2 linked regions of the Bradyrhizobium diazoefficiens genome follow. The protein of the gene in region 1 interacts with the protein of each later gene in a pairwise test. Links are inferred from orthologs where the notes say so. Each region holds a gene or a part of one and is shown on either strand. Other genes may lie near its edges.

Region 1 (15,028 bases):
CTCGACGGCGACGTCATCACGTTCGAACATACCGATGTCCCGAAAGAACTCGGCGGCAAGGGTGTCGGCTCAAAGCTCGTGCAAGGTGCGCTCGAGCAGGTCCGCGCGAGCGGACTCAAGCTGATCCCGCAATGCCCTTTCGTGAAAGCGTGGATCGAGAAAAACCCGGACTATCAGGACCTGGTAAAGGTCTAAGCGCCTTGGCAAGCGCGGGCGCCTAGATCAGGGAATAGGATGGCTTCGGAAGGATATCTCATGGCGGCATCGATACGCGACAACAAGGACAGGAGCCGCTTCGAGCTCGATGTCGGCGACGAGCTTGCGTTCGCCAATTACCGGCTGACGCCGTCGGCTGTCATCATCACCCACACCGAGACGCCGCGCGAGCTGCGCGGCCGCGGCATAGCGTCCGAGCTGATCAAGGGCGCGCTCGACCTGATCCGCCGCGACGGCAACAAGGTGATCGCGGGTTGCGGTTTCGTCGTCGACTATCTCGACAAGCATCCGGAGGATGCCGATCTCGTTGCCTGAACGTAAAAGGGCCCGCGAGAATCGCGGGCCCTTCGCATCGACCGAACTGTCGGTCAGTGCTTGATTTCCGGCGGTAGCTTGCCGCCATTGGCGGCGAGCTTGGACATCACCTGCTTGTGCAGCCAGACGTTCATGCTCGCCGAGTCGTTCATGTCGCCGGTGTAGCCGAGCTCCTTGGCGAGATCCTTGCGCGCGGCAAGGCTCGAATCGACGTCGAGCGCCTTCATGAGGTCGACGATCGAGGTGCGCCATTCGAGCTTCTCGCCCTTTGCGGCGGCCGCCTTGTCGACGATCGCGGCGACATCGACGGTTGCCGCAGGCGCAGTAGCGGATGCAGACGATGGCGCCGATGCCCCCGGTGCGGCTCCGGCCGGCGCACTGCCCGCGGGCGGGGTGCCGGCGGGCGCGGCGGAAGCCGGATGGCTGCCGAAGATCGCGCCCATGATTTTCCCGAAAATGCTCATGTCTGCTCCCCGAAAAGGTTCCGTTGGTAGGGCCTTGAGTGGCAATTATAGACGAAGTTCTTGCGTTGCGCCCGCCGAGTTCTGCGAACCACAAGCAGCATGAGCTTATCTGCGGCAAAATGACGACCGAATGACATCGTTGGGGTTGCACTGCGGCATCGAATTTCACCCAAGCGTGAGGGACAGGACTCGCAATTGGGAGTAGGCTTCGCGCATCAGTTCGCGATTGCCTCCCAGAATTCGCGTCTAGTTGGAATCGCGATCATCCAAGAAGAGCGGCCGCTTGCGCCGTTGCCGGCGCCAGATTCGGCTGCATGGCAAGGGAGCAAGTCGACCATGGCCACACTCTACCGGGGCAATGTCCCCACGATGGGCCAGACCGCAGACGCGGCTGGACCGGTGATCCGAACCATCCAACTCTCCGACCTGCACGACGCGCTCAAGCTCGGCTGGGAGGATTTCAAGGCGGTTCCGAGCCACGCCATCATCCTCTGCGTGATCTATCCGGTACTCGGTCTCGTCATCGCGCGCGTGGCCATGGGCTACTCGGTGCTGCCGCTGCTGTTTCCACTGGCCGCCGGCTTTGCCCTGATCGGCCCGTTCGCAGCGCTCGGCCTCTATGAACTCTCCAGCCGGCGTGAACGCTATGAAGAAGCCAGCGCCTGGGACGCCATGGAGGTGCTGCGCTCACCCTCCTTCGGCGCCATGCTCGGCCTCGGCACATTGCTGCTCGCGCTGTTCGTGACCTGGGTCGCGACCGCGCAAGCGATCTATGTCGCGGCATTCGGCTATGAAGGCGTGAGCGGAATCTCGGATTTCGTGACGCGCGTGCTGACGACCTCACAGGGCTGGTGGCTGATCGTGATCGGCTGCGGTACGGGCTTCCTGTTCGCCCTCGCCGCGCTCTGCATCAGCGCGGTGTCATTCCCGCTGATGCTCGACCGCCATGCCGGCGCGCTGGAGGCAATGGTCACCTCGCTCCGCGTCGTCGCCAAGAACCCGGTGCCGATGGCGGCCTGGGGCCTGATCGTGGCGGTGCTGCTGGCGCTCGGCACGATCCCCGCGTTCCTCGGGCTTGCCGTCGTCATCCCCCTGCTCGGCCACGCCACCTGGCATCTCTACCGCAAGGTCATCGTTTCCGACCCCGGTGCGCGTCCGGTGCCGCCTCCGCCGCCGCGTCCGCGCAAGCCGGCGGCCGATTTCCCCGCCAATCTTTTCCCTTGGCGAAATAAGACGGACGCCTGACAACCTTGCCACAGGCGATCCCGGACCGGGATCGCCTGCTGTCATACGCCTTGCTTTGGCCGCGGTTACAATCGACATTGCCGCCGCCGGTCATGCCACTTCACGGAATCAATTTACTCGAATGATCCCGACGATTTCTCGTCTCGCTCTCGCAGCCCTCGCCCTCTCAGCCTCAATCGTGTCCGTCGAACCTGTGCTGGCCGCGGTTGCTTGCGGCTCGGGTAATTTCGACGCCTGGCTCGCCGACTTCAAAACCGAGGCCGCGGCCAAGGGCATTTCACAACAGGCCATCGCCGCCGGACTTGCCGGCGTCACGCTCGACCAGGGCGTGCTCAACCGCGACCATTCGCAAAAGGTCTTCAACCAGACCTTCGAACAGTTTTCAGGCCGCATGGTGCCACCGCGGATGACGCGCGGCTCGAACATGATGAAACAGTACGGCTCTGTGCTCTCCCGCATCGAGCAGACCTATGGCGTGCCGGGCGAGGTGCTGGTCGCGATCTGGGGTCTCGAGACCGATTTCGGCGTCAACACCGGCAAGTTCGCGACGATCCGCTCGCTGGCGACGCTCGCCTATGACTGCCGGCGTGCCGAGCAGTTTCGCGGCGAGCTGATGGATGCCCTGCGCATCGTCCAGCGCGGCGATCTTGCGCCAGCCGACATGAAGGGCGCTTGGGCGGGCGAGCTCGGCCAGACCCAGTTCATGCCGTCATCCTGGATGAAATACGCCGTCGATTTCGACGGCAACGGCAAGCGCGACCTCATGCACAACGCACCCGACGTGCTCGCGTCCACGGCCAACTATCTCGCCGGCTATGGCTGGCAGAAGGGTAAGGACTGGCAGCCGGGCAGCCCGAACTTCGCGGTGCTCCAGCAATGGAACAAGAGCGAGGTCTATTCCAAGACAGTCGCCTATTTTGCCACCCAGCTTGCACACGCCCCTTAAAGATCCCCTGAGAAACGCGTAGGGCCGATCGCCCGGCGCCGGGCCTCTCGCGAAGCGTTTCCTTACCCATAGTGGCGTGCATTGCCTTGTTCAGGTGCATGCCGCCCCCTCGAAGCCTCCGCCCGAACGAATCTGCAGGCTTTCCCGATCAGATCGGGGGAATTCTACACTCAAATTTTATGAACTTATATTCATAGCTAAGGATCCCAGCTCATGCGAATCATGCATGCCGGACTTGGGTCTACAAGCTGGCCCGACGCCTTGCGATCACGGGAACGCAACTTATTTCCACAACAAATCGAAGCCGCAGATGAGCGGTAAGTCCGTCGTTTCACGGGCGTTTACCCTGATGTAAGGCCCGTTTCGCCCAGTCGCTGGGCACGACTGCCGAGAGGTTAATCGTCTGTTATTGGTGCCATGCGTTCTTCGCTTAGCTGCATCGCAACATCGGAACTTTCGCAGTGCACCACTCTCACCTATATTCATTTCAACGATGACGCTCCGGCAAGGGCTGAATCGAACTACAGGAGACTACCAATGCTGCTCTCGCTCATCCGCATGATCCAGGCTTTCCGGGACTATCAGCGCAATGTTGCCGAGCTGTCCCAGCTCAGCGATCGCGAACTGGCCGACATCGGCCTTGATCGCTCGGACATCCCGCGCGTTGCCGCCGGTCAGTATCAGGGCTGATATCGTTCAGCCCTTCACCGGACCAACCGATAGCGCCCGCTTCGTGCGGGCGTTGTCGCATCCGGTGGCAGAAAACTCGATCTCAGCGATTCCACTGATCGCCGAAAAGCGCTACCTGTCCGCCCCATGACAGGACCCCTATCCAATATCGTACACGTCATCGGCGCTGGCCTTGCTGGTTCCGAAGCAGCCTGGCAGGTGGCGAAATCGGGCGTGCCCGTGGTGCTGCACGAGATGCGGCCGGACCGCATGACCAAGGCGCACCGCACCGGTGGGCTTGCCGAGCTCGTCTGCTCCAATTCGTTCCGCTCGGACGATGCCGCCAACAATGCGGTCGGCCTTTTGCACGCGGAGATGCGCCGCCTCGACTCGCTGATCATGCGCGCGGCCGATGCCAACCAGGTCCCCGCCGGCGGCGCACTCGCGGTCGATCGCGACGGTTTTTCCGCGGCCGTAACCAAGGCGCTGAACGACCATCCGTTGATCAAGATCGTCCGCGGCGAGATCACAGGCCTGCCGCCAGCCGACTGGAGCAATGTCATCGTTGCGACCGGCCCCCTCACCTCCGCACCGCTCGCCGACGCGATCCGTGAGCTGACCGACGAGAACGCCCTGGCCTTCTTCGATGCCATCGCGCCGATCGTGCATCGCGAATCCATCGACATGTCCGTGGCCTGGTTCCAGTCGCGCTATGACAAGGTTGGCCCCGGCGGCAATGGCGCCGACTACATCAACTGCCCGATGACCAAGGAGCAGTATGACGGCTTCGTCGCGGCGCTGATCGCCGGCGAAAAGACCGAGTTCAAGGAGTGGGAAACCAACACGCCCTATTTCGACGGCTGCCTGCCGATCGAGGTGATGGCGGAGCGCGGCCCCGAGACGCTGCGCTACGGCCCGATGAAGCCGGTCGGCCTCACCAATCCGCACGATCCCGCTACGAAAGCCTATGCCATCGTGCAGCTGCGCCAGGACAACAAGCTCGGCACGCTCTACAACATCGTCGGCTTCCAGACGAAATTGAAATACGGCGAGCAGCAGCGCATCTTCCGCACCATTCCGGGCCTGGAGAAGGCCGAGTTCGCCCGCCTCGGCGGCCTGCATCGCAACACCTTCCTGAATTCGCCAAAGCTGCTTGACGGCCAGTTGCGCCTGCGCGCGCAGCCGCGGCTGCGCTTTGCCGGCCAGATGACGGGCTGCGAGGGCTATGTGGAATCCGCCAGCGTCGGCCTGATCGCCGGCCTCTATGCCGCAGCGGACGCGCGCGAGGAGACGCTGGCGAGCCCGCCCGAAACTACCGCGCTCGGATCCCTGCTCGGCCACATCACCGGCGGCCATATCGAGACTATCGAGCCAGGCACGCGATCGTTCCAGCCGATGAACATCAATTTCGGCCTGTTCCCGCCGCTTGCCAGCGCGCCGACGAAGAAGCCCGACGGCACGCGGCTGCGCGGCAACGAAAAGACAGTGGCCAAGAAGCAGGCGATGAGCGCATTGGCCCTCGCCGATCTCGATCGCTGGATCGCCGATCATCTGCGCATTGCCGCCGCCGCGTGAGTCTTCGATGAACCTCCCCAAAGACGACGCCGCGACACTGTCGGCGCGCTGGACCGAGGGCGTGCTGCTCAAGCGCGACGTGTTCTCGACCGTCGAGCGCGGCCGCTTCCGTGGTGACAATGGCGAAGTCGACGCGGTGCTGCGCCGGCTCGACGAAGTCCCGTGGTGGTCATTGCTCTTGGCGCGTCATCTGTTCGCGCGTGAGAAGCATGCTCTCGTGCTCGCAAAGGGCCTCGACGTCGGGCCCGAACTTCTCTGGGCCGGCCGCCGCGCGCTGGTACGCGGCTTCGTCGACGGCGTCGCGCTGCATCTGGCCAAACCGCATGGCGACCTTGCCTATTTCCAATCGGCCAAGGCGGCGCTGCGCCGACTGCGACGCGCCGGCATCTGCCACAACGATCTTGCCAAAGAACAGAACTGGCTGGTCGGTCGCGACGGGCGCGCCTATGTCACCGACTTTCAGCTCGCGGCCTGCTTCGACCGGCGCGGCCGGCTCTATCGCGTCCTCGCCTATGAGGATCTCCGGCATCTGCTCAAGCACAAGCGCTCCTACGCACCGGAAGCGCTGACGCCGCGCGAGCGAAAAATCCTGGCGAAGAAATCGTTCGCCGCGAGCCTGTGGCTCGCCACCGGCAAGAAGGTCTATCGGGCGATCACCCGCGGCCTATTCAACTTCACCGACCGCGAGGGCGGCGGCCGCCGGCTCGTCAACGATGCACCCGTGCTGGCCGAGCTGATCCGCAAGAACCCGGCCGTGCGCGACACCGCCATCGTCGCCTTTGCCGACCGCCGCTCCGGCGTCGGGCTCTATGCCTTCGTCGAAGCCGATCAGGCCGCACTCGAAGGTCAGCTCCACAACGATCTGTCGGCGGCCAAGGGCCCCAAGCCGCCGGAGCACATCCAGATCGTGCACGCGCTGCCGCGCGACGCCGGCGGCAAGCCGCGCACCGAGATCCTGCAATTGGTCGCCATGAACCAGCTCGATCTGATCGAGCCGATGATGAAGAACGAGCAGGACCGTGCGTTCCTCAAGGACATCCTGGAGCGGCGTAAGAACCTGCGCGATCGCTTTAATTTCGAGGCGGACCTGCCGACGAGCTAGTGTAGGCAGTGCCTTGAAGCGTCCACATTGGCGATAGAGAAGCGATTGGAAAGTTCGGGCTTGGCGGGGTCATGGGCACTCGGGGGACGATGATGCATCGTGTGGTTGGCTGGACCATTGCCGGCCTGCTGTTGCTGGCCACCGTACCCGCAATGGCCGAGTCCCCAGCCGAACAGATCTCCGGCTTCCGCCTCAAGCATGGAGAGGTCCGTGTGGTGCGCGATGCCACGCTCGACCGCATCGCCATGGATCAGGCGCGCGCCATGGCGGCGAAGGACGATCTCAGCCACGAGACGCTCGGCCCGTTCAACAGGCGTATCGCACCGGCCGGCGCGGGCCGTGCCGCTGAAAACATCGCCTACGGTTACGACAATTTCGAGAAAACGCTCGGCCAATGGATCGATTCCTCCGGGCACCGCAAGAACCTGCTGCTGCACAATGCTTCGCGCGTCGGGATCGCGAGCGCCAAAAACGCCAGCGGCAAGCGCACCTACTGGGCCATGGAGATCGCCGGCGATTACGAACCAAAGCGGGGCAAACGCCCGAAGGACACGGAGCCGCTGGTCGCCGTGAAGCGCGGGGCCGCGCCCGCAAGCAAGCCCAAGGCCAGTAACTGCCACATCAAGCTGCTCGGCCTCTGCATCTGAGACCACACCAGGCTTGTTCCTCGCTTTCCCGCGGTCTTGCTCGCGGTGTTCGGCGCGTCTAATCCATGCAGCTGGATCGCAGGAGAGAGAGGCGCGCGTGATCGACATCGACCGAATACGCACCGACACGCCGGCCGCACAATGGCTTGCTTATCTCCACAACGCAGGTGCGGCCCTCATGCCGACGGCTGTTGCGGAGGCGATGAAGCAGCATATCGATCTGGAGAGCGAGATCGGCGGATATGCCGCCGCCGACCGAGAGGCCGATCGGCTTGATGCCGTCTACGGCTCGGTGGCGTGTCTGCTGAATGCCGCGCCCGATGAAATCGCCCTCATGGAGAACGCGACCGTTGCCTGGCAGATGGCGTTCTATGCGCTTCCGCTTCGCGCAGGCGACCGGATCCTGACCGCCGAGGCGGAATACGCCGCCAACTATGTCGCCTTTCTTCAGGTCGCCAAGAGAACGGGCGCGATCATCGAAATCGTGCCGAGCGATACTACCGGCGAGCTCGATATCGGTGCGCTCGAGCGCATGATCGATGAGCGGGTAAAGCTGATCGCCATCACCTGGGTTCCGACCAATGGCGGGCTCGTCAATCCCGCAGCGGCCGTCGGCAAGATCGCCCGAGCGCACGGCATCCCCTTCCTGCTCGACGCCTGCCAGGCGGTCGGCCAGATGGAGGTCGACGTCGAAGCGATCGGCTGTGACATGCTGTCGGCGACCGGCCGCAAGTTCCTGCGCGGCCCTCGCGGCACCGGCTTTCTCTACGTCCGCCGGGCGTTGCTGCGTCAGCTCGAACCGCCGATGATCGACCACTTCGCGGCGCCCTGGGTCTCGCGGGACCGCTATCAGCTCCGCGACGATGCGCGCCGTTTCGAGACCTGGGAGAACAATTACGCGGCTCGGCTCGGGCTCGGCGCCGCTATCGACTATGCGCTCGCGATCGGCCTCGGTCCGATCGAACAGCGCTGCCGCCTGCTTGCGGGCCGCCTTCGCAATGGCCTCGGCGCTATCAGCGGCATCAAAATTCGGGACCTCGGCCGGGCGCCGGGCGCAATCGTCAGCTTCACGATGGAGGGGCGTGAGCCGGATACGATCGTCAGCAGCGCAGCGGCGGCCAATATTACCATCGGCACTTCACATCCGTCGAGCACCCGCATCGACGCGGAAGTCCGTGCGCTGCCGGTGGTCGTGCGCGCCTCGCCGCATTACTACAATACGGAAGCCGAGATTGATCGTCTCATCGCCCACCTCGCCGGTTTGGTCCTGCGATAGCGGCAGAGATGCGCTGCTCAGGTGCAGCGCGCACTCAATCCGGATGCGCCGAGCTTGGCCATGACCTCGTCGAGATGCGCGCTGTCACGGGTCTCGATGACCAGTTGCAGGAGCGTCGCCTTGGCCGGCAGGTCGGAGAAGGTCCGCTGGTGCGAGACCTCGATGATGTTGGCGCCGGCCTCGGCCAGCAACGCCGCGACCGCCGCCAATTGGCCGGGCCGGTCCGGAATATCGAGCGAGAGCTGCGTCAAACGCCCCTCGCGGGCGAGTTCGCGCGTCAGCACCGAGGCGATCAGCCTGGTGTCGATGTTGCCGCCGCTCAGGACGAGACCAACCTTCTCGCCGGCGAAGCGCGTGGGATCGGACATGATCGCCGCGAGGCCTGCAGCGCCAGCGCCCTCGACGACGGTCTTCTCGATCGAGATCAGGGTTGCGACCGCACGCTCGAGCTCAGCTTCGTTGACCAGCGCAATATCGTCGACGAGGTGGCGGATGATTTCGGTGGTGATCTTGCCGGGCGACTTCACGGCGATGCCTTCGGCCAGCGTATCGCCGCGCGCGGGCAGAGTGCCGCCATGGATGGCGTTGTACATCGAAGGATAGAGCCAGGCCTCGACGCCGAGGATCCGCAGCGACGGCTTCAGGGATTTTGCCGCAATGGCGATACCGCTGATCAGTCCACCGCCGCCGATCGGGACGACCAGCGTATCGAGTTCCGGCACCGCCTTGAGCATCTCCAGCCCGACCGTGCCCTGCCCGGCGATGACGAGCGGATCGTCGTAGGGATGGAGGAAGATCATGCCGCGGGCTTCGCCGTGGCTGCGCGCAAACGCAGCCGCCTCTTCCAGCGTCGCGCCCGTGACGACGACCTCGGCACCATGATGTCTGGTGTTCTCGACCTTCACCATGGGCGTGCCGACGGGCATGACGATGGTCGCGGGAATACCGAGCCGCTTGGCGTGATAGGCGACGCCTTGCGCGTGGTTTCCCGCCGACATGGCGACGACGCCGCGTGCGCGCTCCTCTGGCGTCAGCGCCGTGAGCCGGTTGAGCGCACCACGCTCCTTGAACGACGAAGTAAACTGGAGGTTCTCGAATTTGAGCCAGAGCTCGCAGCCGCAGATGTTGCTCAGCGTCCGGCTGTAGCCGCAGGGCGTCTCGACGACCGCGCCGCGGATCGTCTCCGCGGCGGCATGAATGTCGGCGGGCGCGACCGGAAAGCCGCTCAGATCAGGGGACACGGTTTGGGACGGGTCAGCCATAGGACAGCATAGAGCATTTGGCCGGCTCGGGCGATAAGCCAACCGCTATTTGGTAAATTCCCGCGATCGTGAAGCCCGCCACAGCGTCCACAGCGTGCGCAACCGCGACACCGGCTGCGGTGCGAAGGGATTGCGCCCCGGCCGCGACAGTCGATTGAGATCGGCCCGCGCCTGGCTCAGCGGCAGGAATGCAGGCCGCGCCGACGGCGGCAGCTGCGCCAGCAGCGAGAAGGCCGTCGCCAGATGCTGCCGCGCCTCACTCATGAGGTGGTCGAGCACGGCATTGAGATTGGGCGTCTCCTTGCCGGCGAACACCTCCTCGATGCCACAGCCATGGCTGGTCAGGAATTGCTGCGGCAGGAACAGCTGCCGGTGGGCCGAATCTCGTGGCAGATTTGCAATCACCTGCGCGATGCCCTGCGCCAGCCCGGCGTGCCGCGCGAGATGCTCGGCCGCATCGGAAACTTCGCCCATGATCCGCGCCGCGAGCCCGAACAAGGCCGAACAGGTCGCGGCCAAATGGCCTTCGAGCGCCGTCATGGTCGGCATCGGATCGTTGTAGAGATCGAACTGGTGCTCGTCGACGAGCAGCGATAGCGGTTCGACCGGCAGCTCGAAAGCACGGATGGCCCGCAGCAGCTCAGCCGCAACCGGATTGCCCTCGACGCTGCCGTGGGCATGGCCGGACAGCATGTCGGTCCACCATTGCAGACGGATTTCGCCGGGTAAGGGCTGACTCACCTGATCGCGGACGCGGACGATCTCGACATTGAAGGCGTAGAGCGCCAGTAGCGCGCGACGCTCGGCAGCGGGCGCGAGCAGCGTCGCGATATAGCGCGGAAAGTCGTGGGCACGCACGAGGTCGGCGCAGAAGGTCACCGAGTCGGGCGGCGTCTCGGCGCGGCTCATGGCACGGCGATCAGTGCGGCTGCGACACGCCGCCGTTCGCCGATCATGATGTTGTAGGTGCGCACGGCGGGGCCGGTCTGCATGGTGTCCAGCACCACCCTCACAGCCTTCAGGGCCTGTCGTAGCGCCGGCGGCGGCAGCCAGACGCCGGTTCCGGTCCCGATCAGGAGCGTGTCAATGCTATTGGCGGCAGCGAAGACCCGATCCAGCGCATAGCGGTCGATCCTGGTGGGATCGGTGACATCCCAAGCCCAGATCGCGTCGGGCAGGCACAGTAGCGAGCCCCGGTGCGACATGCCGGCGAAGGCGAAGCCGCCCTTGCCGTAAGCCTCGATCGGCGCCGAGTGCGGGAAATGGGGAGCGTTGGGATCGCCGGCCATGAGCTTCGTCCGAATGGGCTGACTACCCTCGCAAACTCATGCGAGGGCATGCGGTTCGGATCATGCCTTGTTTTTCTTCGCCGGCGGAGCCCCTTCTCTCGCATCTTCGCGATGCTCGCCGACGCCGAGATAGATCAGGATCGGCGCTGCGATGAAGATCGAGGTATAGGTGCCGACCAGCACCACGCCGAACATCATCACCGCCGTGAAGCTGTGGATGGCGTGACCGCCGAACACCAGCAGCGCCAGCAGCGCCAAGGTCACCGTGAAGTGCGTGATGATCGAGCGCGACAGCGTCGAGTTGATGGACTCGTTCAGCAGCTGCGGCATCGGCATCTTCTTGTAGCGCCGCAGCATTTCACGGATGCGGTCATAGATGACGACGGTGTCGTTGAGCGAATAGCCGAGAATGGTCAGAAGCGCCGCGATGCTGGTCAGGTCGAAGTCGACCTGGCTGATCGACATGAAGCCGATGGTCAGCACGATGTCGTGCACGTTGGCGATCATGGCGCCGAGCGCGAACTGCCATTCGAACCGGAACCAGAGATAGACCAGGATCGAGACGATCGCGAGCATGAGGCCAAGCATGCCGTAGGCCAGCAATTCGCCGGAGACGCGCGGGCCGACCACCTCGACGCGGCGATAGTCGACGGAATCGCCGAGCGCGGTGCGGATCTTCTGCACGGCCTCCTGTTGCGCGGCGTCACCGCCCGGCTGCTCCGCGACGCGGATCAGCACATCGGCCGGCCCGCCAATTTGCTGCAACTGGACTTCGCCGAGGCGCAAACCATCCAGCGTCGTCCTCATCGCACCGATATCGGCGGTACCGGACTTGGCTCGCACTTCGAGCAGCGTGCCGCCGCGGAAGTCGATGCCGAAATTCAGCCCGTGGGTGAAGAACAGCGTGATAGCGACAATCGACAGCGCCGCCGAGATCGGAAAGCTGATGCGGCGGAAGCGCGTGAAGTCGAAATGCGTGTCGTCCGGGACGATCCGCAGCGAGGGCAGAAGACCGAACACCGAGGCGACGGTGAGGACGGCAATCAGGATGCCCAGCCCGATGAGAACATAGTGAGTCACGATCAGGCTCCTAGATCGGCACGCTCTGCGGCCGTTTCCACCGCACCCATCCGGCCACGATCAGCCGGGTCAGCGTGAAGGCGGTGAACACCGTGGTGACGATGCCGATGCCAAGCGTCACGGCGAAGCCGCGCACCGGTCCGGTACCGATGTAGAACAGCACCGCGGCAGCGATGAAAGTGGTGATGTTGGAATCGAGAATGGTCGCCAGCGCCCGCTTGAAACCGGCGTCGATCGCCGAGATCGCGTTGCGGCCGCCGCGCAGCTCTTCGCGGATGCGCTCGTAGATGAGCACGTTGGAGTCGACCGCGATGCCGACGGTGAGGACGATGCCGGCGATGCCGGGCAGCGTCAGTGTGGCATTGAGCAGCGACAACAGGCCGAAGATCATGGCGACGTTGATGGCCACCGCGATGTTGGCGAACACGCCAAACAACCGGTAGGTCAGCAGCATAAACACGATGACCATGATGGAGCCGACATAGGCAGCCAGCTCGCCCTTCTCGATCGAATCCTGACCGAGGCCCGGACCGACGGTGCGCTCTTCGACGACCGTGAGCGGCGCCGGCAGCGCGCCGGCGCGCATCAGGATCGCAAGATCGTTGGCGGACTGGACCGTGAAGCTGCCCGAGATCTGCCCCTGCCCACCCGTGATGGGCTCGCGAATGACAGGTGCCGAGATCACCTCGTTGTCGAGCACGATCGCGAACGGAAGCCCGACATTCTCCTGCGTGGCCTGCGCGAATTTGCGGGCCCCGGTGGAGTTGAAGCGGAAGGAGACGATCGGCTCGTTGGTACGCTGGTCAAATCCGGGTTGCGCATCGGTGAGCTCGGCGCCCGAGACCAGCACCTGTTTCTTGACGACGTAAGGCACCTTCGGCGAGCTCTGGCTCATCAGCAGCTCGGAGTCCGGCGGCACTCCACTGCGCTGCGCCTGGTCCGGCGGCACCGAGGTGTCGACCATGCGGAATTCCATCTTCGCGGTCTTGCCGAGCAGTTGCTTCAGGTGCGTCGGATCCTGAAGACCCGGGACCTGCACCAAAATGCGGTCGTTTCCCTGGCGCTGGATCACCGGCTCGACGGTGCCGAGCTCGTTGACGCGACGCTCGACGATCTGGATCGACTGCTCGATGGTCTTGCGCATGCGCTCGACCATGGCAGGCTCCGATAGTGCCAGCCGGATCAATCCGCCGCCGGCATCGGATATGTCGAGGTCGCGCTGACTGCTGGACCCGAGCAGGCCGCCGATCGGCTGCGCGAGGTCACGCAGCTTGGCGAGTGCCGTCTGGAGATCTGTGTCCTTGACCCGGACCTCGACAGTATCGCCCCGCGTGACAAGGCCGGTATAGCCGATTTTGGCCTCTCGCAACGTGCGGCGGACGTCGTCGCGGACCTGGTCGAGCTTTTCCTTCTTCACGTAATTGGCATCGACCTCGAGCAGCAGATAGGAACCGCCCTGAAGGTCAAGGCCGAGCACGAGCCGGCGCTGTGCCCAGCCGGGCCAGGTCTTCACCTGCGCTTCGGGGAAGAAGTTCGGGACCGCGCAGAGGCACACGATCAGCGCCGTCAGGATAATCCCGAGCGCCTTCCACCGCGTGAAATACAACATATCGACTGGACCTGTCAGATCAGGAGATTTCTAGAGACTCGCGGAAGCGCTCACTTCGCCGCGGCGTCGTCCTTGGCGCTTTCCTTCGCGCTGTCCTTGGCCGGCTCGCCCTTGGCGCGCACGCCGGATACCATCGACCGCATCTGGCGCACGCGCACGCCGTCGGCAATCTCGAACTCGATCTGGTCGTCATCGACGACCTTGGTGACCTTGCCGACCAGGCCGCCCGTGGTCACTACGGTGTCGCCGCGGCGGATGTTCTTCACGAGCTCGGCATGGTCCTTCACCTTCTTCTGCTGCGGGCGCAGAATCAGAAAGTACATGATCACGAAGATCAGGGCGAACGGCAGCAGCGACATCAACATGCTGTTGGTGTCGCCGGCGCCCGCGGCCTGGGCATACGCAGGGGTAATGAACATTCGGACGATCCTCGTGGAAACGGGGGAAAACCGGTCAGGCCCTGAAGGGCGACCGGTTCGGTCAAATTCGCGCGGACTATAGCGGCCACCGCCCCAATTGCAACGCTGCCAGACCGTCGATTTGGCCACCTTGCGGTGGGCCGTCAGGCCCGATAAGGCTGCATTCTCAGGAACTTCGGACATGCCCAAAAAACCAAGCAAAAGCCCGGCCGGCAAAGGCCCCCGTACCCCTGCCACGAAGCCTGCCCAGGTCGCGGCAAAACGCCTCAAGGCGGTCTTAAAGGCGGCTCCCAAGGTAACCCCGGACGTTTCCCAGGAGCGCATCGTCCGCGCGCTGGAAACCATTGCGGCCCACCTCGCCGCTCAGGGCAAGCCGGCCGTCGAGCGCGAGTCGTTCGAACGGGCGGATGCCTATGTCTGGCATCCGGACGGCCGCCTCGCGGCCGTGTCGCGGGTCAGCCGCGTCGAGCTGTTCCTGCTCAAGGGCGTCGACCGGATGCGCGACATCCTGATGGAGAACACCGAGCGCTTCGCCAACGGCCTGCCCGCCAACAATGCTCTGCTCTGGGGCGCGCGCGGCATGGGCAAGTCGTCGCTGGTGAAGGCGGCGCATGCCAGCATCAACGCGGACCGCAAGCCCGCCGACAGACTGAAGCTGATCGAGATCCACCGCGAAGATATCGAGAGCCTGCCGGCGCTGATGGAGCAGCTGCGCGCCTCGTCCTTCCACTTCATCGTGTTCTGCGACGACCTCTCCTTCGACGGAAATGATGCGTCGTACAAATCGCTCAAGGCCGTGCTTGAAGGCGGCATCGAAGGCCGGCCCGAGAACGTCATTCTCTACGCCACCTCCAACCGCCGCCATCTGCTGGCGCGCGAGATGATCGAGAACGAGCGCTCGACCGCGATCAATC
Region 2 (15,133 bases), on another replicon or contig:
GAAAAAGTGATCCCGTCCGAATTCATGCTGCATGCCCATCATTGGCTGATCCTGCATGGCCGCTACACCTGCCTCGCGCGCAAGCCGCGCTGCGAGGTATGCCTGATCAACGATCTTTGCCGATGGCCGGAGAAGACGGTCTGAGGCAGTATTCGCCCGTCTTTCCGGAACGATGTGAAGCAAGTCAGTTTTGGGGCACGCAGCTCACGCATGATTGAGCGCGGGAAGATTTCGCCGGCATCGTCCTGCTGCAAGTGGTTGGGCAGTCGACGACGCCGCTGATCATCATCGCGCGATGGCCGCGCTCGGCTTCATCGCGCTGATCACCCGCGCGCCGCCGGGCCCGTTCACGCCGGCGCCGTTTGGTTTCGCCAAGATGCTGCTGCGAAAGTGCGGGGTAAAGGTGGCCTGATAAGTCTCACCGCATCGAGCGCGCCGGCTCGATCAGCTCCGGCCGCGAGCCCGACAGGCGCTTGTGCATGTGGACCATGAAGGCCATTGCGAAGATCGGCGTCGCCAAGTTCACAACCGGGATCGAGACGAAGGCCGCGATGAAGAGACCCGCGGTGAAAATCGTCGCGGCATTGTCGCGCCGCATTGCCTTGGCGTCCTCCGGTGAGCGGAAGCGCATTGCGGCAAGCTCGAAATATTCGCGTCCCAACAGCCAGGCCGCGGCGAGGAAGAAGACCAGGAAACCGGCGCCGGCCAGGAACACCAGCGGGAGCGCGATGAGATAGACCAGAATCGTCAGCAGCGCGGTCTTGATGCCCTCGGCGATCGCCTGGTTGAACGGCAACGCTGTGCCCGGCCGCTCGGCGGGATAATATTCGCGTTCGACGATGTCGGCGACGTCGTCGACGAAGAAGCTCGCCACCAGCGAGGTGATGGCGGGCATCAGGAACACGCTGCCGAACACGACGCCGAGACCCGCCGCGATCGAGATGATCCAGGCCAGCACGTCGAGCGACGTGTGCCAGCTCGGTCCGAGCAGGCCTTCCAGCCAAACCTCGCCATAGGTCGCGAACCAGCTCAACAGCCGCTGCAACCCGATCGCCAGCACGACGATCAGCACCAAGGCGAGCCCGATCGATCGCCACAGGATCGAGCGCATCGGCGGCGACAACATTTGCGACAGCGCCTTGATGGCGGCATCCAGCATGGAACTACCCCTCACGAAACCACCCGCGAGAGGTAGACACCCCAGACCGCTTCGGCAAGGGACGCTGACCTTGTCTCGCCTCCGGCCTAAGGCTCCGCGACGATGCTGGCCCAGCAAGTGATGGCGCTACAGACCGTGCTCCAGCGGCCGAACCCCTTGTAGATCTGGGCGGCGACCTGCTCCTGCTGCTTCAGCGTGCCTTCGGCCTTGATCTGCGGATCCGAGACGTTGCGGATCGCAAGCCAGCGCGGCGCCTTGGCGCCCATCTCCTGCGCCACGAGGCCGAGGATGGCGTCGCCCATCTCGGAGACGTCTCCGAGCCCCTGCAGCTTAAAATGATTATCCGAGGTGTCGAAGCCGAAGAAATCGGTGGTCACGACGGACGACGACAGCTCGCTCGGCTTGGTGATGAAGATCTTCGGCGCGCGGGTGTTGGTCTTCGGCAATTGCCCGGCATTGGCCTTGAACAGGGTCTTGGCCTGCGCGAATTTCGCCGTCTTGGCCGGCTCGCTGGAAAAATGCCCCTGCGCAAAGGGCTGCTTCTTGAACTTCGACAGGCAGTCGAAGCGCACGATCGGGCTGACGATGACGTCGCCGACCTCGACCGCCTTGCCGATGCCGCCGGCCGTGCCCGTGGTGATGACGAGCGTGGGCTGCACCTCGGTGAGGATCTGGCGCCAGACGTCGATGTTCGGCAGCTGCGGGCCATCCTGCGACATGTGCGAATCGGACTTGAAGACCACGACCGTCTTCTTGCCGATCGTCGTGGTCCAGAAGGCGCCGAGCCGTTTCAGCTCCTTGGCCGGGCAGCCGTTGCGCATCTTCATGGAGATCGTTGCGTAATTGTGCGTGTAGGGCAAATAGTCGTTGCGCGAATCCTTGCCCGGCGTCAGCACCCGGCTGAGCGCGTGGCCCTCGTCGACGGTCCAGGTCACGACCAGCACGTCGGCGCGCGGCAGCGGGCCATTGCCGTCACCTGCGGGCTTCGGCCCGGTCTGCGGCGCAAGGCCCTTGGGCCACGGAATGTCGGTGAAGCGCGACAGCCCGGTCGCGGTCGAGAAGGCCAGGAATTCGCGGCCTTCGGTCGATTCGGAATCGAAATCGATGATCTCGCGCTGAAAGTCTTCCGGCGTGACCTTCGCGGTCTTCTTCACGGCGGCATCCGCGATGCGCTTGACCACGAAGGTCTCGCGTGGCGGCGGTGTGGTGATCGGATCGAACCCGAGATTTCTCTCAACCCATTTGCGGTCAGCAGGCATCGCGCGGTCTCCGCCAATTATTTCGGACAAGCGTCTTTCATTGGTCGGCCAAGCAGGCCAACGGTTGCAATCTTAGATCGAAATCGTAGGCACCGAATGGTCCGGGCTATTGACCGATTTCGTGCCGATATGAGGCGAGGGAGGTTTGGCTCTGCCAAACTAGAGTACTTCTGAAAAAAATCGATCAATCGTCTGAACCAATTCGTCGCTGAGATTACACCTATAGTTGAGATGTGACAATTCGCCTTCCAATCACAAACGGAGGAAGTCATGGCAAGCTCGACCAGGAAAGTCGCGTTGGTGAACAGCGCCCGGAAATTGCCGAAGGGGGCCAAGCTCGTCGGCGCGGCCGATCCCAAACAGGAAATCGAGATCAGCGTCCGCCTGCGTGCCAAGCGCGCCGACGACGCGCAGGTGATGGCGCTCGGCGCGCAACCGCCGCGCGAGCGGGACTATCTTTCCCGCACCGAGTTCGCCCAGCAGATGGGCGCCGATACGGCCGACGTCGCCAAGATCGACGAATTTGCCCATCACCACGAGCTCAACGTCAAGAGCGTGCACCTGGCCTCCCGCACGGTGAAGCTCACCGGGACTGTGAAGGCGATGAGCGCGGCCTTCGGCGTCAAGCTCAACAAGGTCCGGCATGACGGCGCGATGTACCGGATGCGCAAGGGCAATGTGCAGATCCCGGCCGAGCTCGAAGGCATCGTGGTCGGCGTGCACGGCCTGGACAATCGGCCGGTGGCGCAGCCGCACTTCCGGCGCACGATGGCGAAAAAAAACGCGACGGCGCGCGCGGGGCAGGGCGGCAGCTTCTCGGTCGAACAGATTGCCCAGCTTTACAACTTCCCGGGTGACGAGACCGGCGCAGGCCAGTGCATCGCCATCATCGAACTCAACGACATCGACCAGAAGGGCCATCCCACCGGTGCCGGCTACAAGACCTCGGACCTGAAGAGCTTCTTCAAGAAGGCCGGCATTCCGATGCCGCAGATCGCGCCCGCGAGCGTCGACGGCGGCGCCAACAAGCCCGGCCATTCCGATGCCGACGGCGAGGTCGTGCTCGATATCGAGGTCGCCGGCGCGATCGCGCCCGGTGCCAGGATCGTGGTCTATTTCGCGCCCAACACCACCAACGGCTTCATCGATGCGGTGAAGGCCGCGGTCCACGACACCGCGCGAAAACCCTCGGTGATCTCGATAAGCTGGGGCGGACCGGAAGATCCGGCGGGCTCGCAGCAGTTCGTCGATGGCCTCAACGAGGCGATCCGTGATGCCGCCGCGATGGGCGTCACCGTTTGCGTCGCCGCCGGCGACAAAGGCTCGGCGGACATGGCGCAGGGCTGGGACGGCAAGCCGCACGCAGACTTCCCGGCTTCCAGCCCATTTGCACTGGCCTGTGGCGGCACCAATCTGAGGGCGTCGAACGGCACGATCACCGAAACGGTCTGGAACGGTGGCCCGCAGGATGGCGCGGGTGGCGGCGGCGTCAGCATTGTATTCCCCAGGCCGCAATACCAGGCCAACGCCCATGTGCCGAAATCACCATCGCACTCGGTCGGGCGCGGCGTGCCCGACGTTTCCGGCGATGCCGATCCCGCGACCGGCTACCAGATCTTCCTCAACGGCGTCATGACCACGATCGGCGGCACCAGCGCGGTGGCGCCGCTGATGGCCGGACTGATCGCCCGCATCAACGAGGCCACGACCAAGAAATTCGGCAAGACGGTCGGCTTCATCAACCCGCTGATCTACGCCTCGCACGCGCAAGGCGTGTTCCGCGACATCACGATCGGCAACAACGACATCACCGGCTCCCTGCACGGCATGTACAAGGCCGGCCCCGGCTGGGACGCGTGTTCCGGCCTTGGCGTCCCCAACGGCGCCGCGTTGCAGAACCTGCTGGCCGCGTGAGTTCGCAGACGCTCTTCTCCCTCTCCCCGTTCTGACGGGGAGAGGGGTTTGCACCGTCTATGTGATTTGAAGCCTATTCGTGCCGGTGCCCGTGCTTGCGTGGTTTCGCCGGCTTCCTCTCGTCCGTCGGGATCATCACCACACGGCCGTAGCGCACGCCGCGTTCGGCGATGATGTGGTCGGCGAAATGCTTGACCTCGCCGGCTGTGCCCTTCAGCGCCGTCATCTCCATGCAATTGTTGTCGTCGAGATGGACGTGCAGGGTTGCCAGCGCGAGGTCGTGATGGCCGTGGAATTCCTGCACCAGGCGCTTTGAGAGATCGCGCGCGGCGTGGTCGTAGACATAGACGAGGCCGGCGACGCAGTGACCGCTCTGCGCGGTGTCCTCGGTCGATTGCTGAAGCCCGGCGCGCGCGAGATCGCGAATGATCTCGCTGCGGTTCTGGTAGCCGCGCGCTTCGGCTGCGGCATCGATCTCCGCCAGCAAATCGTCCTCGATCGTGATGGTGATGCGTTGCATGAATGCCCCTACGCCTTCAGCCGGTCTCTCTTACCTCGCCCCGCTCGCGGGGAGAGGTCGGAATTCAAGCGTAGCTTGAATTCCGGGTGAGGGGGACTCTCCGCGAATGCAACTCTTACCGTCCCTGTGGAGACTCCCCCTCACCCCAACCCTCTCCCCGCAAGCGGGGCGAGGGAGCGCACCTCCATATCACAGCCGGGTTGCGCGCAGCCGCAGCGCATTGCCGACCACGCTCACCGAGGACAGCGCCATCGCGGCGGCCCCGATGATCGGCGACAGCAGCACGCCGAAGGCGGGATAGAGGATGCCGGCGGCGATCGGAATGCCGGCGGCGTTGTAGATGAAGGCAAAGAACAGGTTTTGCCGGATATTGCCCATCGTCGCCTGCGACAGCTTTCGCGCGCGGACGATGCCGGTGAGGTCGCCCTTCAGCAGGGTGATGCCGGCGCTCTCCATCGCCACATCGGTGCCGGTGCCCATGGCGATGCCGACATCGGCCGCCGCCAGCGCCGGGGCGTCGTTGACGCCGTCGCCGGCCATCGCGACGCTGCGACCGGCCTTTTGCAGTTTTGTAACGACTGCGCTCTTCTGGTCCGGCAGCACCTCGGCCTCGACATCGGCGATGCCGAGCCGGCGCGCGACGGCTTCCGCCGTGGTGCGGTTGTCGCCGGTCAACATGATCACCTTGATGCCCTCGGCGGCGAGCGCCTTCAGCGCCTCCGGGGTCGAGGCCTTGACCGGATCGGCGATCGCGAACAGGCCGGCGAGCACGCCGTCGATCGCCATGTTGATGACGGTCGCGCCGTCGCCGCGCAGACGTTCGGCCTCGGCGTCGAGCGCCCGGGTGTCGATTCCGATCGACGACAGGTATTTTGCGTTGCCGAGCACGATGGTCTTGCTGTCGATCTTGCCGGTCGCGCCCTTGCCGGTTGGCGAATCGAACTCTTCCACCTGGCTCAGCGAAAGCTGCTTCTCCTTCGCCGCGCGCAGGATGGCGTCAGCGAGTGGATGTTCGCTGGCGCGCTCGACGCTGGCCGCAAGCCGAAGGACGTCGTCCTCGGCAAAGCCGGCCGCCGGCATGATCGACACGACTTTGGGCTTGCCTTCGGTCAGCGTGCCGGTCTTGTCGACCACGAGCGTGTCGATCTTCTCCATCCGCTCCAGCGCTTCGGCATTCTTGATCAGGACGCCGGCATGCGCGCCGCGGCCGACGCCGACCATGATCGACATCGGGGTCGCCAGCCCCAGCGCGCAGGGGCAGGCGATGATCAGCACGCTGACGGCGGCGACGAGGCCGAAGGCGAGCCGCGGCTCCGGCCCGAACCAGGCCCAGGCTGCGAACGCAACGACAGCGACGGCGATGACCGTCGGCACGAACCAGCCCGCGACCTGGTCGGCCAGCCGCTGGATCGGCGCGCGCGAGCGCTGCGCGTCCGCGACCATCTGGACGATCTGCGACAGCAGCGTCTCGCGCCCGACCTTGTCCGCGCGCATGATGAAGCTGCCGGACTGGTTGAGCGTACCCGCGATCACCTTGGCGTCGACCTCCTTGGTGACCGGCATGGATTCGCCTGTCACGAGGGATTCATCGAGCGAGGAGCGGCCCTCGAGAATGATGCCATCGACCGGCACCTTCTCGCCGGGACGAACGCGCAAGCGGTCGCCGGCATGGAGCGTATCGATCTCGACCTCGTGCTCGTTGCCATCAGGCTCGACGCGGCGCGCGGTCTTCGGCGCGAGCTGTAGCAGCGCCTTGATTGCGCCGGACGTCGCGTCACGGGCGCGCAGTTCCAGCACCTGGCCGAGCAAAACCAAGACGGTGATGACGGCGGCCGCTTCGAAATAGACAGAAACCGCGCCGCCATGGCCGCGGAAGGTGTCGGGGAAAATCTGCGGCGCGATGGTGCCGATCAGGCTGTAGACATAGGCGACGCCCGTGCCCATCGCGATCAGCGTGAACATGTTGAGGTTGCGGGAGAGCAGCGACTGCCAGCCGCGGACGAAGAACGGCCAGCCGGCCCAGACCACGACGGGCGTGGCGAAGACGAGCTGGATCCAGTTCGACAGCGTCGGGTCGATCCAGTTGTGCGGACCGGCGAGATGGCCGCCCATTTCCTGCACCACCGCGGGCAGCGCCAGTGCGCCGCCGATCCAGAATCGCCGTGTCATGTCGGCGAGTTCGGGATTGGGGCCGGTTTCCAGGCTCGCCACTTCCGGCTCCAGCGCCATGCCGCAGATCGGGCAGGTGCCGGGTCCGACCTGGCGGATCTCCGGATGCATCGGACAGGTGTAGATAGTGCCTGTCGGCATCTCCGGCTCGGGCGCTTTCGTTTTAGCAAGATACTTTGCGGGATCGGCGGCGAATTTCGTGCGGCAGCCGGCCGAGCAGAAATGGAAGGTCTCGCCGTGATGCTCAAAGCGGTGCTTTGAGGTCGCGGGATCGACCGTCATGCCGCAGACGGGATCGAGGGCTTTTGTCGCGGCTGCGCCGTGCTCACGATGATGGGCATGGCCGGCATGATCGCCGTGGCCGCCGCAACAGGATGAGGCCTCGGGCTTGGGAGCGGGCGGTGTCGTCTTGGAAGAACAGCCGCATCCGGAAGCAGCGTCTGAATTGTGGTGATGATTGTGTTTGGCGTCGTTCATCCCAATGCTCCGGCCTTGCAACATATACCCTAGGGGGGTATATAGGCCCCATGCGCAAGGACATCAAGGCATCAGTCGGAAAACGTCTCGGCCGGATCGAGGGCCAGGTTCGCGGCCTCTCAAAAATGGTCGAGGAGGACCGCTATTGCATCGACATCGTCACGCAGATCTCGGCCGTGCGCGCCGCGCTGCGCCGGGTTGAGGAAGAGGTCTTGAAGGATCACGTCGCCCATTGCGTCGAGCACGCTATCTCGAGCGGCGACAAGGCCGATCAGCGCGAGAAGATCGCGGAGCTGATGGCAGTGATCGGGCGGGCGGAGCGGTAGGGTTCTCGTCCTGGCTTTCCCGGGACGACCCGGACTGACCTACGCTGCCCTCTCGCGCGTTCGTCCCCGCCGTCTTGGGCGGTACATCGCGAGCCGTTTCAGCAGCGGGAAATGCCCGGAGACGGTGATGGGCTCGACCATCTCTGCGCCCTGCGCGCTTACTTGCTCAGCCGGAACTTGACCCGGCGCTTCTTCGTCAATCGCTTCAGGAACGAGCGGCGGCGCACTGATCGTTTCTGGAAACACCCCGAAGGAGCCCGCTACCTCCTCGAGCGGCTTTTGCTTGTCGGCCCAGTGCAAGGCTGTGTAGTCGAAGCCATGCACGATGGTGGGTTTGACCACTTCGAAATAGGGCGAGATGTCGAAGTCGCGGGGCATGTAGAGCGAGGAATCGCGGATGTGCAGGATCTCGCGGCGAGCAGCGCGGCTGCCCGCCTTGGTGATCTTCGGCAGGATCGGATAACGCACGGCGTCGAACGCCTGCGCGATCAGCGCCGAGCAGATGATCTTGGTCGGATCGCCCGAGCCGATCGCGATCATGCGCCGCCGCCAGCGCTGCGGCACCGGTAGCGGGAACAGGAAGCGCATCAAATCGATGATGTTCTTGGTGTCGTAGCCGAAGCCGATGCGATTGATCGCGTAACGGCAGACCGTGGTGCGGTCCTCGTAGGACAGCCCGACCGGGCGGCAGATGCGGGTGTGATAGGGAAAATATTTCGATAGCGGCGCGGAGGTGACGCCCTCGCCGATATTGGCCTCGATCAGCACATGCGGTTCGCCGTCAGGCTCCGATGCGCCCTCGACCGGGCCGACATAGAGCGCGGCATGCGACCAGGTCGACTGCGTCAGATATTTGATGATGCCGGAGATGCGGTTGTTGCCCTCGACCAGAATCACGTCGCCGGGCTGGATCACGCCGCGCAGGTGCTCGGGGTCGCTCGGCGTGAACGGCTCGTAGCCCGGCACCTCCTTCGAGAGGTACGCGGCTATCACCTTGCCGACTGAATCTAGGACCGTCCCCATGAACTCTCCCCAACGGTCTTTTCCGGCCGTCTTTTTTCCATCTGTAGCATGGTCGAAACCTGTTGCAATTCGGTTCATGGCTCTGTGAGCTCAAGCATGATTGATTCACCATGATGGTTGCTGCGCAACATCAGATGCGGCAAGGTTCTGGGGCTGTTCCCGTTCGCCGCAAGTCTCCGGAAACCATGACATGACAATCACGCGCCGCAGCTTCCTATCGGCGTCGGCGGGCTTCGCCGCGATGCCGGTCCTGGGCGCCACGGGCGCGCCGCTGCCGCGCGAAGCTGACATTGTCGTGATCGGTGCGGGTGCGGCCGGCATCGCTGCGGCGCGGCGCATCATGGCGGCCAATCGCAGGGTCGTGGTGGTCGAAGCCGCATCGCGGATCGGTGGGCGTTGCATCACCAATAGCACGACCTTTGACGTGCCGTTCGATCTCGGCGCGCGCTGGATGCACAATCCCGACACCAATCCGATGATCCGCCTCGCGCGCAGCCTCGGGCTCGACGTCTCGCCCGCGCCGGCCGGTCAGAAGATGCGCATCGGCCGCCGCAACGCCCGCGCCGGCGAGACCGAGGAGTTCTTGGCAGCGCTGGTGCGCGCCAATCGGGCCATCGACGACGCCGCGCGTGGCAAGCTCGATACCGCGTGCGCGTCGGTGCTGCCGAAGGATCTCGGCGATTGGGCGGGCGCGGCCGAGTTCGTGCTCGGTGCGAGCTTCGCGGGCAAGGATCTGAAGGAGCTGTCGGCGATCGACAAGGCGCGCGCGCAGGATCGCAATGCCCCGATCGCCTGCCGCCAGGGTCTCGGCACTCTAATCGCCAAGCTTGGCGAGCCGGCGCCGGTCGCGCTGGCGACGCCGGCGAGCCGGATCGTCTGGAGCAATCGCGACGTCAGCGTCGAGACCCAAGCCGGCAAGATCGCCGCGCGCGCCGCCATCGTCACGGTCTCGACCAATGTGCTCACGAGCGGCGCGATCAAGTTCGCGCCCGACATCCCCAAGCGCACGCTCGATGCGGCGTCAAAGCTCACGCTCGGCAGCTACGATCACATTGTGCTGCAGCTGCCGGGCAATCCGCTCGGCCTCTCGCGCGATGACATTCTGATCGAGCAGAGCAACTCGACGCGCACCGCACTGATGTTCGCCAATATCGGTGGCTCCTCGCTCTGCGCTATCGATGTCGGCGGCTCGTTCGGCCGCGATCTCTCCGCGCAGGGCGTGCCGGCGATGGCAGCCTTCGCGAAGGAGTGGATCACGAAGCTGTTCGGCAGCGAGGCGGCGGCCAACGTGCAGAAGACCGCTGCGACGCGCTGGAACGCCTCGCCCTATGTCATGGGCGCGATGTCGGCGGCCTCGCCCGGCGGACAGCTCTCGCGAAAAGTCTTGACCGAGCCGATCGGCAACATTTTCCTCGCCGGTGAGGCCACGCATGAGACGCTCTGGGGCACGGTCGACGGCGCCTGGGAAAGCGGCGAGCGTGCGGCGGACGCAGCGCTGCGCAAGATCGGCGCGCTGAGGGACGAGCCGGCGGACGTGCCGACGCAGTCAACGAAGCGTCGCCGCGCGCCGCGGCCGCGGGCGAATTGAGTTATTCGTCGTCCTGGACAAGCGCAGCGCAGATCCAGGACTCATTACCCCAGGGAGTGGTTTGGCGAAGACTCGTGTTCGCAGTTTTCGGTATCATGCCCTCAACGTACCGCCGGTTTTCTTCGTGACCTCGGCCACGATCTTCGTGGCGACGGCGTCGATCTCCTGGTCGGTCAGCGTCTTCTCGCGCGGCTGGATCGTCACCGCGATGCCGATCGACTTCTTGCCGTCGTCGATGCCCTTGCCTTCATAGACGTCGAACACGTTGACGCCGGTGATCAGCTTCTTGTCGACGCCCCCGGCGGCGCGCACGATGTCGCCGGCCTTCACGGTGCGGTCGACGATGAAGGCGAAATCGCGTGACACCGGCTGGAATGCCGACAGCTCGATCAACGGCTTGGCGCGAGTCGGCTTCTTCTTGGCCTCGGGGACGCGGTCGAGGATCACCTCGAACACGACAAGTGGGCCGTCGGCGCCAAGCGCTTCCAGCGCGCGCGGATGCATCTCGCCGAAAGTGCCGAGCACGTTTTGCGGTCCGATCTGGATCGTGCCGGAGCGGCCCGGATGCAGCCAGGCGGGGCCGCCGGCGACGATCTGGAGCGCCTGCATCGGCGCGCCGGCGGCAGCCAGCACCGCTAGCGCATCGGCCTTGGCGTCGAACACATCGGCCTGCGCCGAACCCGACCAGTGCCGTCCCAGGCCTTCCGACGACGCCAGGCCGCGGCGCATGCCGCTCGCGGCCATGAACTGATCCTGCGGGCGATCGCCCTTGAAAACCTGGCCGACCTCGAACAGCACGACGTCGCCGAAACCGCGATCGGCATTGGCCTGTGCGGCTGCGACCAGGCCCGGCAACAGGCTCGGCCGCATGTCGGAGAGATCAGCGGCGATCGGGTTGGCGACTTCAAGCTCGCGCTGCCCGCCGCCGAACAGTCTTGCCGCAGGCTTGGTGATGAACGACCACGTCACGGCCTCGGTCATGCCGCGGCTTGCGAGCGCGCGCCTGGTGCGGCGGGTACGAAGCTGCAGCGGCGTCAGCACCGGCTTGCGCGCGTCTTCGCCACGCTCGAACGGCGTCATCGGCACCTTGTCGACGCCATAGATGCGGACGACCTCCTCGACGATGTCGGCCTTGCCGTGCACGTCCGTGCGCCACGACGGCACCGCGACCTTCACGACGGGGCCGGGTCCGGCCATCATGAAGCCGAGACGGGTCAGGATGAGCTTCATCTCGACCTGCGGCACCTCGATGCCGGAGAGACGCTTGACCTCGGTGAGCGGGAAATCGATCACGCGATCGTCGCCAAAGGTCTTGCCGACCACGACGTTCTCCGACGGCGCGCCGCCGCACAGCTCCATCACCAGCCTGGTGGCGAGCTCCAGCCCGGGCACCATGAAGGCCGGATCGACGCCGCGTTCGAAACGATAGCGCGCATCCGAATTGATGCCGAGCTTGCGGCCGGTCTGGGCGACGTTGATCTCGTTCCACAGCGCCGATTCGATCAGCACGTCGGTGGTGTTTTCGTCGCAGCCCGAGGCCTCGCCGCCCATGATGCCGGCGAGCGATTCGACGCCGTGCTCGTCTGCGATCACGCAGATCGAGGGATCGAGATTGTAGGCGTGGCCGTCGAGTGCGAGCAGCGCCTCGCCGTCGCGGGCGCGGCGCACGACGAGATTGCCCACCACCTTCTTGGCGTCGAACACGTGCAGCGGACGCGCGCGGTCGTAGGTCATGAAGTTGGTGATGTCGACCAGCGCATTGATCGGGCGCAGTCCGACCGCGGTCAGCCGCTTCTGCAGCCATTCCGGCGACGGACCGTTCTTGACGCCGCGCACGAGGCGCAGCGCAAAACCCGGGCACAGCGCGGCGTCCTCGACCGTCACCTTCACCGGACACGGGAATTCGCCCTTGATCGGCTTGATGGAGGGATCTTTGAACTTGCCCATGTCGGCGGCGGCGAGGTCGCGCGCGATGCCGTGCACGCCGGTGCAGTCCTGCCGGTTCGGCGTCAGGTTGATCTCGATCACGGGATCGCCAAGCGCGGCCCATTCGGCGTAGCCAGCACCGATCGGCGCATCAGCCGGCAATTCCATGATGCCGTCATGGTCGTTGGAGATATGCAACTCGGCGGCCGAGCACAACATGCCGCGGCTCTCGACGCCGCGAATGGTGCCGACACCGAGGGTGATGTCCTTGCCGGGAATGTAGGTCCCGGGCGGCGAGAATACGCTGACGAGCCCCGCGCGCGCATTCGGCGCGCCGCACACCACCTGCACCGGCGCGCCACCGTCACCGGTGTCGACCATGCAGACGCGCAGCCGATCGGCATTGGGATGCTGCTCGGCCGAGATCACCTTCGCGATGGTGAAAGCCTTCAGCGCCTTCGCCTTGTCCTCGATGTTCTCGACCTCGAGCCCGATCATGGTGAGCTTGTCCGCGAGCTTGTCCAGCGGCGCGTCGGTGTCGAGATGATCCTTCAGCCAAGAGAGGGTGAATTTCATGGCTGTTTTTTCTCCACGGAGACGGTCTGCTCCCTCTCCCGCTTGCGGGGGAGGGTTGGGGTGGGGGCTCTCTCCGCGATGGTGGTCGCGATTGTTTCGAGAACGCCGGCACGGTTGGACATGACGTCGAGATTGCTGAAGCGGAGTACCTTGAAGCTCTTCGCTTCGATCGCAGCGGATCGCCGTGCATCGGCGCGCTCGCCCTTATCCGAGAAGTGTTGGCCGCCATCGAGTTCGATGACGAGCTTGGCCGCGTGGCAGATGAAATCGGCGACGTAGCGCTCGATCGGCACCTGGCGACGAAAGCTTGCGCCATTCAGCCGGTTACCGCGCAGCTCCGACCACAGGATTCGTTCGGCATCAGTCGAGTCGCGTCTAAGTGCGCGTGCATTTGCACGCAAATGTGCTGACACCTTCCAGTCCGGATGTTCAGGATCAACCATTAGCAACCCCATCGTGGAGAGACCCCCACCCCAACCCTCCCCCGCAAGCGGGAGAGGGAGTCCGAGCGCCGGCGTAGCTGGAGCGATCGTATCCCAGCAGGCCATCACGAGCTCAGCCCTCCCGCCAGTGTCGGCACTTCGAGTGGCTTGAAGCCGTAATGGTTGAGCCAGCGGATGTCGCTGTCGAACAGCTGGCGCAGATCGGCGATGCCGTATTTCAGCATGGCGATGCGGTCGATGCCCATGCCCCAGGCAAAGCCCTGGTACTCGTCGGGATCGATGCCGCAGGCGCGCAGCACGTTCGGATGCACCATGCCGCAGCCGAGAATCTCCATCCAGTCCTCGCCCTCGCCGAAGCGGATATCGTTCTTGTCGCGGCGGCACTGCAAGTCGACTTCCAGCGACGGCTCGGTGAACGGGAAGAACGAGGGACGGAAGCGCATGTTGATGTGGTCGACCTCGAAGAACGCCTTGCAGAACTCGTGCAGGATCCATTTGAGGTGGCCGAGATGCGAATGCTTGTCGATAACGAGGCCTTCGACCTGGTGGAATTGCGGCGTGTGGGTTGCGTCCGAATCGATGCGATAGGTGCGGCCCGGGCAGATCACGCGAATCGGCGGCTTCTGGGTCAGCATGGTGCGCACCTGCACCGGCGAGGTGTGGGTTCTGAGCAGCATGCGCGAGCCGTCCTCCTTCGGGTGGAAGAAGAACGTGTCGTGCATCTCGCGCGCCGGATGGCCTTCCGGAAAATTCAGCTTGGTGAAGTTGTAATCGTCGGTCTCGATGTCGGGACCTTCGGCGACCGAGAAACCCATGTCGGCGAAGATCGTGGTGAGCTCGTCCCAGACCTGGCTCAGCGGATGGATGCGGCCGGCATCGGCCTGGGCATCGCGCAGCGGCAAGGTCACGTCGATGGTCTCGGACGCCAGCCGCGCATCGAGCGCCGCGGACTTCAGCAGATCGCGCCGTGCGGCGAGCGCCTCGGTGACCTTGTCCTTGGCCTGGTTGATCGCCGCGCCTTGGGTCTTGCGCTCGTCGGGCGACATCTTGCCGAGGGTGGCAAGCAGCGCCGAGATCGAGCCCTTCTTGCCGAGGGCTGCGACGCGCACCGCTTCGAGAGCGGCTTCATCGCCGGCGGCGGCGATCTGGTCGAGGATGGATGTTTCAAGCGTTGCGAGGTCGGACACAGTCAAATCCTTAGCTCCAAATTCGGCTGGGTTGTCGCCGCCCGAAGGCGGTAACGTCAAGCAAAAAGCCGGTCATTTCGGGCTCTCGACCAGCTGGGTTGAACCTTGCGCGGAGGCCGGGCACCAAGGGGCATACGAGGAGACGTCCGCGATGCTTTCGAAATGCTGGCTTGCTGTTGTTCTTGCCGTTGTGGCCGTCGTTCTGTCGGTCGCAGGCCACCCGGCGCGTGCCATGGTCTGCATGGACAAATCCATGACGCTGGATGAGGTGGCCGACACCATCAGCGCCCAGATGGGCTGCGAAAGCGCGATGAAGGTGTTCAGGGATTGCGAATTGACCGCGAGCGGCGACGTCGAACTCGGTGCCGCCGTCGAGAAGAAATGCGAGGCGGACTTCAAGCCCGGCCTCAGCGCCGCGCAGAATCAGGCCTACAAGCACGAGATGCACGCATGCGACATCAAGTACCGGAACAAGTCCGGCACCATGTATCTCTCGTTCACGGCATTCTGCCGGGCGGAGGTCGCCCAGCGTTACGCGCAACGCGCGTTGAAGGCTGCGGGCCGGA

The links.
Region 2: the proteins of secD (region 1) and pheT interact in binary tests that used the Escherichia coli proteins (3 or more experiments, as listed by UniProt). The link is inferred for Bradyrhizobium diazoefficiens from one-to-one orthologs.

The regions. Positions count from the first base shown.
Region 1 is NZ_JAENXS010000002.1:379,888-394,915, reverse strand. Bases 11,397-14,395 are described here. They hold secD (protein translocase subunit SecD), read right to left. Parts: upstream 13,696-14,395; coding sequence 12,097-13,695; downstream 11,397-12,096. Other genes in these bases: JJE66_RS18520 (ATP-binding protein), read left to right, coding at 14,296-14,395; yajC (preprotein translocase subunit YajC), read right to left, coding at 13,746-14,114; secF (protein translocase subunit SecF), read right to left, coding at 11,397-12,086. In the rest of the region: JJE66_RS18600 (GNAT family N-acetyltransferase), read left to right, coding at 1-195; JJE66_RS18595 (GNAT family N-acetyltransferase), read left to right, coding at 256-531; JJE66_RS18590 (DUF3597 domain-containing protein), read right to left, coding at 585-995; JJE66_RS18585 (DUF2189 domain-containing protein), read left to right, coding at 1,332-2,240; JJE66_RS18580 (lytic murein transglycosylase), read left to right, coding at 2,362-3,186; JJE66_RS18575 (DUF1127 domain-containing protein), read left to right, coding at 3,724-3,876; methylenetetrahydrofolate--tRNA-(uracil(54)-C(5))-methyltransferase (FADH(2)-oxidizing) TrmFO, read left to right, coding at 4,003-5,430; JJE66_RS18565 (serine/threonine protein kinase), read left to right, coding at 5,438-6,532; JJE66_RS18560 (CAP domain-containing protein), read left to right, coding at 6,625-7,179; JJE66_RS18555 (aminotransferase class V-fold PLP-dependent enzyme), read left to right, coding at 7,277-8,455; JJE66_RS18550 (threonine ammonia-lyase), read right to left, coding at 8,473-9,717; JJE66_RS18545 (phytoene/squalene synthase family protein), read right to left, coding at 9,763-10,626; JJE66_RS18540 (Mth938-like domain-containing protein), read right to left, coding at 10,623-11,006; more of secF, read right to left, coding at 11,067-11,396; more of JJE66_RS18520, read left to right, coding at 14,396-15,028. UniProt on the Escherichia coli protein: Part of the Sec protein translocase complex. Interacts with the SecYEG preprotein conducting channel. SecDF uses the proton motive force (PMF) to complete protein translocation after the ATP-dependent function of SecA.
Region 2 is NZ_JAENXS010000001.1:2,170,405-2,185,537, reverse strand. What follows is about bases 10,234-13,337. They hold pheT (phenylalanine--tRNA ligase subunit beta), read right to left. Parts: upstream 12,938-13,337; coding sequence 10,529-12,937; downstream 10,234-10,528. Other genes in these bases: JJE66_RS10200 (endonuclease domain-containing protein), read right to left, coding at 12,934-13,337; JJE66_RS10210 (NAD(P)/FAD-dependent oxidoreductase), read left to right, coding at 10,234-10,435. Outside these bases: nth (endonuclease III), read left to right, coding at 1-144; JJE66_RS10245 (sulfate transporter family protein), read right to left, coding at 419-1,159; JJE66_RS10240 (hypothetical protein), read right to left, coding at 1,246-2,418; JJE66_RS10235 (protease pro-enzyme activation domain-containing protein), read left to right, coding at 2,689-4,332; nickel-responsive transcriptional regulator NikR, read right to left, coding at 4,406-4,852; JJE66_RS10225 (heavy metal translocating P-type ATPase), read right to left, coding at 5,042-7,498; JJE66_RS10220 (metal-sensitive transcriptional regulator), read left to right, coding at 7,549-7,824; JJE66_RS10215 (YiiX/YebB-like N1pC/P60 family cysteine hydrolase), read right to left, coding at 7,864-8,847; more of JJE66_RS10210, read left to right, coding at 9,038-10,233; more of JJE66_RS10200, read right to left, coding at 13,338-13,380; pheS (phenylalanine--tRNA ligase subunit alpha), read right to left, coding at 13,485-14,567; JJE66_RS10190 (hypothetical protein), read left to right, coding at 14,719-15,133.